Regions from separate parts of the Haloechinothrix sp. LS1_15 genome, predicted to be linked through region 2. Evidence: predicted binding sites of a transcription regulator. Region 2 holds the regulator's gene; the other holds the start of a gene.
The links. Region 2 encodes HspR, which represses chaperone genes until heat shock. Its sites were predicted from a motif close to ANNTTGAGTNNNNNNNACTCAANNT; they were not measured.

Region 1: a site for HspR is predicted at 1,735-1,759, ahead of F8178_RS10165 (NTP transferase domain-containing protein). Genes of this name have one in related genera too.

Annotation. Positions count from the first base shown of each region.
Region 1 is NZ_WBXM01000005.1:184,937-188,316, forward strand. Features, by position in the region: gene F8178_RS10155 (IclR family transcriptional regulator) at 1-210, shown strand, start outside; gene F8178_RS10160 (DUF6986 family protein) at 384-1,664, shown strand; gene F8178_RS10165 (NTP transferase domain-containing protein) at 1,778-2,650, shown strand; gene F8178_RS10170 (aldehyde ferredoxin oxidoreductase family protein) at 2,656-3,380, shown strand, end outside.
Region 2 is NZ_WBXM01000001.1:281,766-285,145, forward strand. Features, by position in the region: gene grpE (nucleotide exchange factor GrpE) at 1-4, shown strand, start outside; gene dnaJ (molecular chaperone DnaJ) at 35-1,252, shown strand; gene F8178_RS01310 (heat shock protein transcriptional repressor HspR) at 1,258-1,695, shown strand; gene F8178_RS01315 (ESX secretion-associated protein EspG) at 1,719-2,462, opposite strand; gene F8178_RS01320 (hypothetical protein) at 2,492-3,380, opposite strand, start outside.

The DNA of each region.
Region 1 (3,380 bases), on a different contig from region 2:
TACTCGCTCGACGAGAGCGAGCAGGAGCTCGGCGTGCGGTGTATCGCCGTGCCGCTGAGCGACGCTCCGGTGCCTGCCGCGATCTCGGTCTCCGGCCCGGAAGGGCGGCTGACCAAGGAAGCCGTAACGCACATCGCCCCGCTGGTGATTGACGTAGCCAGGCGCCTGTCGAAGCAGGTGAACGAGCACGATCTCGAGGTCGGCTCCTGAAGGTCGCCGCGCTGACCACCGACCACTGTCCACATCCCCGAGCCCGCGCTCACGCACGGGAATCGCCGCATGCCCGACGACTCCCGTCGCACCGCCGGTTGCGTATTTCACGATACAGAATGTAAGGTTCGCATAGCAGAACGGTTGTACTGGAACCCGTACCGGGAGGTGCGATGGGGACGGACACAGCGACCTGGCCGGCGCGGCTACGCGGTGACGTGCTCGACGCGCTGGACAGCAGGCTGGCACCGGTCGACGCGTGGCTCAAGGCGGCCTACCCCGGCCGGGTCGCGGGACGGCAGCCCGTGCACACCGTCTACGTGCCTGCCGATCAGTTCACCGCGGATCTGCCACAGGCCTGGGGGCAGCAGGCGCTGGCCACGCTGGAGGCGCACGCGCCGACCACCGCAGCGCTGGCGGCGAGCACCGGCCTCGACGCCACGCTACTCACCGAGATCCACCCCCGGCTGATCGGCAAGCTGCGCACCGAACCGATCGAGGATCTGCGCATCGATTTCGAGGACGGCTACGGCGCGCCGGGCGACGAGAAGGAGGACGCCACGGCGCTTGCCGCCGCCCGAGAGCTGGCCGAGGCCCAGGCGCGGGGCAGCGCCCCACCGTTCGTCGGCATCCGGTTCAAGAGCCTGGAAGCCGCCACGCGCGAGCGGGGCGTGCGCACCCTGGACGGGTTCCTCGGCGCGCTCAGCCGTGCAGGCGCGCTGCCCGCGGGATTCGTCGTCACACTGCCGAAGGTCACCGCGGTGGCTCAGGTCGAAGCCATGACGGAACTGTGCGAGTGGCTCGAGCGCGCGCACGGGCTCCAGCAGGGGCAGCTCAGGTACGAGATCCAGGTCGAGACCCCGCAGGCGGTCCTGGCTGCCGATGGCACGAGCGCGATCGCGCGCATGGTCCACACGGCGGGTGACCGGTTGCTCGGCCTGCACTACGGCACCTACGACTACAGCGCGGCCTGCGATGTGGCCCCGGCGCAGCAGAGCATGGAGCATCCCGTGGCCGACCACGCCAAGGCGATCATGCAGCTGGCCGTGGCTGGCACCGGTGTGCGGCTGTCGGACGGTTCCACCAACGTACTGCCCACCGGCGACACCGAGAGGGTGCGCGCGGCGTGGCTGCTGCACGCCCGGCTGGTGACGCGTTCCCTGAAACGAGCTTTCTACCAGGGGTGGGACATGCACCCTGGACAGCTCGTCACGCGCTACGCCGCGACCTACGCTTTCTTCAGGGCGGGATTCGCCGACGCCAGCGAGCGGTTTCGGGCCTATCTGGGCGTCTCCGGCGGCTCCGGTGTCCTCGACGAGCCCGCCACCGCGCAGGCGCTGGCGACCTTCCTGCTGCGGGGATTGCACTGTGGCGCCATCGACGGTGCGGAGATCGAAGCCGCCGGGATGGACCAGGAGACGCTGTACGCGCTGGCCGACCGCGAGGTGCGCTGACCGCCCTGTACCACTACGTGGGCGGGTTCGCGACGCCATGCGGGAGCTCATCATCTCCCGCATCTCCCGCAGGTTGACTGAGCTGCTTTGACGTTTCGTATACCGTCTACAGTATGACTTCCGTCGCAGGGGTCGTGCTGGCCGGAGGCCGCTCCTCCCGGATGGGGACAGCGAAAGCATCCCTGGAGTGGCACGGCTCAACCCTGCTGCGACACGTCACCGGGATCCTCGGCCGTGTGGTCGACGGCCCGATCGTCGTCGTGCGAGCGCCCGGGCAGCGTTTGCCCGCTCTACCTCCTATAATAGCTGTTCACGAGGATCCGGAAGAGGGACGCGGGCCGATGCAGGGACTCGCCGTCGGTTTGGCCGTTGCCGCGAAGCAGGCCGGGACAGCGTTCGTGTGCTCGACCGACCTACCCTTCCTCCACGAGCGGTTCGTCCGGGCCGTGCTACGTGGCTTCCGGACCGATCCGGCGGCCGGGTGGCACACTCCCCCTGACGTGGTCCTGCCGCACGTGCACGGGTTCCGGCAACCGCTGGCGGCTGGGTACCGCACCTCGCTGGCCGGGCACGTGACCAAGCTACTCGAAGCGGGCCGCTCACGCCCTGCCCATCTTTTCGAGGAGTGTCGTGTCCGGACTCTCGAGGATGCGGATTTCCTTGCCGATCCCGAGCTCTCGGCTACCGATCCCGAACTCGACGCGGTGGTCAATGTCAACACGCCCGAGGAGTACCGGCAGGCGCGCGAGCGGGCAGCGCCCGAGGTACACGTCGAGTGCTTCGGGGTGTTGGCTACCGGCGGACGCACGCACACCCCCACGCGCATCAGAGCGGCCAACCTGGGTTCAGCCGCCGAGCAGCTCGGGCTGGAACTGGACCGACACATCGTTGCAGCGGTCAACGGCGACCAAATCCGCGGAGACCGGCTGTGGCCGTTGCAGCACGGCGACACCGTATCGTTCCTCTCCGCGGACGCGGGTGGGTGAGCACCATGGATGCTCCTGCCTACGGCTATTGCGGCCGTGCCCTCGTCATCGATGCCTCCGACGGCTCGAAGGAGGTCATGCCGCTGCCCGAGCGGGTACTGCGCGACTACCTCGGCGGCGTGGGCCTGGGAACCTGGCTGATGCGGCAGCTCTGCCCGGCCGGTGTCGATCCGCTCGGCGCTGCCGCTCCCCTGGCGTTCGTGTTCTCCCCACTGGTCGGTACCCCGCTGACCACCAGCGCCAAGTTCGCTGTCGTAGCTAAGTCCCCGCTGACCGGCCTGCTCAACGACGCGCTCGCGTCAAGCCACTTCGCCATCTCCGGCAAGCTCACCGGCTACGACGCGATCGTGATCACCGGACGCGCCGGTACGCTCACCTCGATCCTGATCGACGACGGCGAAGTGCGGCTCGCCGATGCCCGCGAGCTCGGCGGCCTGTCCGCAGGCGAGGCCGAGGAAGCGGTTCGCGAGCGCCACGGACGCCGGTGGCGGGTGGCTGCCATCGGACGGGCGGGGGAGAACCGTGTCCGCTATGCCACGCTGTCGCACGACGGCAGGCACGCCGGACGTGGTGGGCTCGGCGCGGTGCTGGGTGCGAAGAATGTCAAGTGCGTGGCCGTGCGGGGTAGCACCCGGGTCGAGCCCGCTGACCGGCAAGCGGTGCTGGCAGCGGCCAAGGACCTGCGGCAACGTTCCTTCGGTCCCGCCACCGCGAAGTATCGCGAGCTGGG
Region 2 (3,380 bases):
CTGATCGAGTTGACGCGGAAGGAGGGGACGTCCGGTGAGCGCTCGGGAGTGGATCGGCAAGGACTTCTACCGCGAGCTGGGCGTCTCCCCCGACGCGTCGCAGGAAGAGATCAAGAAGGCCTACCGCAAGCTCGCCAGGGAGAACCATCCCGACGCCAACCCGGGAGACGCCGAGGCCGAGCGCAAGTTCAAGGCGGTCTCGGAAGCCTACGGGGTGCTCTCCGACCCGGAGAAACGCAAGGAGTACGACGAGGCCCGTAGCCTGTTCGGTGCCGGCGCCGGAAGCGGGGCTGGTGCAGGCGGGCGTGGCTTCCCCTTCGGCGCCGGGAGCGGCCCCGACGGTGGAGGTTTCGAGTTCACCGATCTGTTCGGTGGCGCGAGTCGTGGCCAGCAGCCCGGCGGATTCGGGGGCCTCGGCGACATCCTTGGCGGCCTGTTCGGCAGGCGCGGCGGCGGTGGTGCCACCACCGGCACTGCGGGTCCCACGATGGCGCAGCGCGGCAGTGACGTGGAGACCGACGTCCGCATCGATTTCGCCGAGGCCGTCAAAGGCGCGACAGTCCCGTTGCGGCTCACCAGCCCGGCGAGCTGCGGTACCTGTGGTGGTAGCGGGTCGCGCCCCGGAACGTCGCCGCGCACCTGCGGGTTGTGCGGCGGTGTCGGGTTGATCAGCACCAGCCAGGGTTCGTTCGCGTTCTCGGAGCCTTGCCGCGAGTGCCGCGGTCGCGGCACCATTGTGGACTCTCCCTGCACCGAGTGTCGTGGTGCAGGTACGAGCACCCGGACCAGGACACTCACTGTGAGGATCCCGCCGGGGGTGTCCGACGGCCAGCGGATCCGGCTGGCAGCGCAGGGCGAGCCGGGACGCGGCGGAGCGGCCGCGGGTGATCTGTACGTGCGTGTGCACGTCACGCCGCACAAGGTCTTCGGCAGGTCGGGTAACAACTTGACGATCACAGTGCCGGTTGACTTCTCCGAGCTGGCGCTCGGTGCCACGATCTCGGTACCGACCCTGGAGGGCAAGGTGTCGGTGAAGATCCCTCCGGGGACCGACAGCGGGAAGGTGCTGCGGGTGCGCGGTAAGGGCATCGCGAAGCGGGACGGATCCACGGGTGACCTGCTGGTCACGCTGCAAGTGAATGTTCCGTCGTCGCTGAGCGAGAAGGCCGCTTCGGCGCTGCGCACCTACACCGAGGAGATGGCTGATCATGATCCGCGTCCTGAGATCACGAGGATGCTGAAGGAGCGGTGATGGCGATGGCGATAGGGTTCGGTGAACTTCCCCATGGCGCGGACGAGCACACACCGGTCTTCGTGATCTCGGTGGCCGCTGAGCTGTCCGGCCTCCACGCGCAGACACTGCGGTCGTATGACCGCATGGGGTTGGTGTCACCGGGCCGTACCGCTGGCGGCGGCAGGCGGTACTCGGTGCGTGATATCGCCATGCTGCGCGAGGTGCAGCGGTTGTCCCAAGAGGACGGTGTCAACCTCGCGGGAATCAAGCGCATCATCGAGCTGGAGAACGAGATCGAGTCGTTGCGGGACCAGGTGGCCCGGCTGAACGAGGAGCTTGCCTCAGCCTACGCCGCCGCCGAACAGGCCGCGGCGGCTGTGCACGCCTCGTACCGCAGGGATCTGGTGCCGTTCCGCAAACGGGATGCGCTGGTGGTGTGGCGCCCGCCGAACCGGCGGTAGCCCTCGCGCGACGACTCGGGGCTTCAGCCGCGCAGCTTCTCCTCCAGCGCGGACAGTTTCTGCGCGATGCTCATCGTGTCACCTCCGGTAAGGGTGCACCAGCCGGAACCGTCGGGGGTGAGCAATAGCCTCCCCGACTCGGTGTCGATCCAGCACGGCATGGGTGCAGTGGTGGTGTGCCGACGGTTCATTCCGTCACGGATAGCGGCGTACAGCTGGCCCGCGCTCTGCCGTTCCAGGTCGAGCCAGCGCTGCATGCGCTTGGCGTCACTGGACGACGGGCCGGGCGGTAGCGACTTTCCGGCTTGTAGCGCTTCCAGCTCGGCCACCGAGCAAGTGATCGACTTCAGCTGTGCCGGGGGTGTTTCCGGGAGCGCGGCCGCTAGCCGTACCCCGAGCTGTTCATGTGGGATTGGTTCGAGATGGATGTCGGCACCGTGCTTGGTGATCAGCAGGGCGTCCCGTCCGATCATGGCGGTGCGTGCGGTCCATTGGTCGCCTTCGGGTGAGACGGCGAAAGTGTAGTACTCCACGGCAGGGCGCTGCACGAGGCGCAGCGTGTCGTGGAAGTCCTCGCTGACCCGGTTACCCGAGGTGAGGCCCTGCTCCCGCAACTCGTGCAGGATGCGGACATCCCGCTCTCGGGCGAGCTCCGGCGGGTACCAGAGCTCGCCCCCGACCAGGGTTGGGTGGGGTTCGCCCAGATTCTCCTTGTCGAGCAGGGTGGTGTAGGTCTCCAGGCTGATGGTGATCGGTTTCGTGATCACGAATGTTGCTCCCCCTCGGACTCACCGGTTCATTCGCCGATGACGCCGTCGATGATGACCATGCCGGTGACGGGGTCGTACTCTTTCTCGCCGTGTTCGTCGCGCACCACCGGCAGGCCGGTGTCGAGTTGCTCGTCCTGGATGAACTTGCGCTGGTGGGTGTCGTCCTCGCCACCCTGGCCACCACGACCGCCAGCTCCGGCGCCCATCATGCCGCCCATCGGCGCCCGCGCCCCGGCCGCGGCACCACCGCCCGCGCCGCCCCCGGCCGCACCAGCCGCGCCCGAGCCCGTCGGGCCGAAGCCGCCCTGCCCACTCATCGCGCCGGGACCAGCCACACCGCCGACACCAGCAGCGCCGCCTGCGGCGCCACCGGGTCGTGCGCCCGCGGCACCGCCTGCGGCCAGACCCCCAGCGGCCATACCTGCACCCCCGGCGACCGCCCCCGATCCCACCGGCCCGAAATCACCGCCCGACCGGCCTGCGGCACCACCGATTCCCGAAGCGCTCGTGCCACTCGGCGGGATCACCGTGCCATCCGGCCGCACCAAACTGCCATCCGGACGCCGGATCGACCCGTCCGGATACCGGATACTGCCATCCGGCAACCGCACCGCACCCGAACCAACACCAGCCCCGGCCCCGGTGCCACCACCAGCACCACCCCCGACAGCACCACCAACAGCAGCCCCACCAGGCACCCCCGGCGCCACCGCCGAACCACCAGACGCACCCGCAGCCCCGGAACCGCCGTAGGCACCACCACCGGCGCCCATGCCAGCGGCCGCCGACGGGGCGGTAGCCCCGGAGCCCCCCACCGCGCCGGGACCGCCGGTGCCTGCACCCGAGCCACCGCCGAGCTCGGGGATAGTGATGTCGCCGTAGCTCGCCTGCAGCGGCGGCTGGTTCCGATGGGTG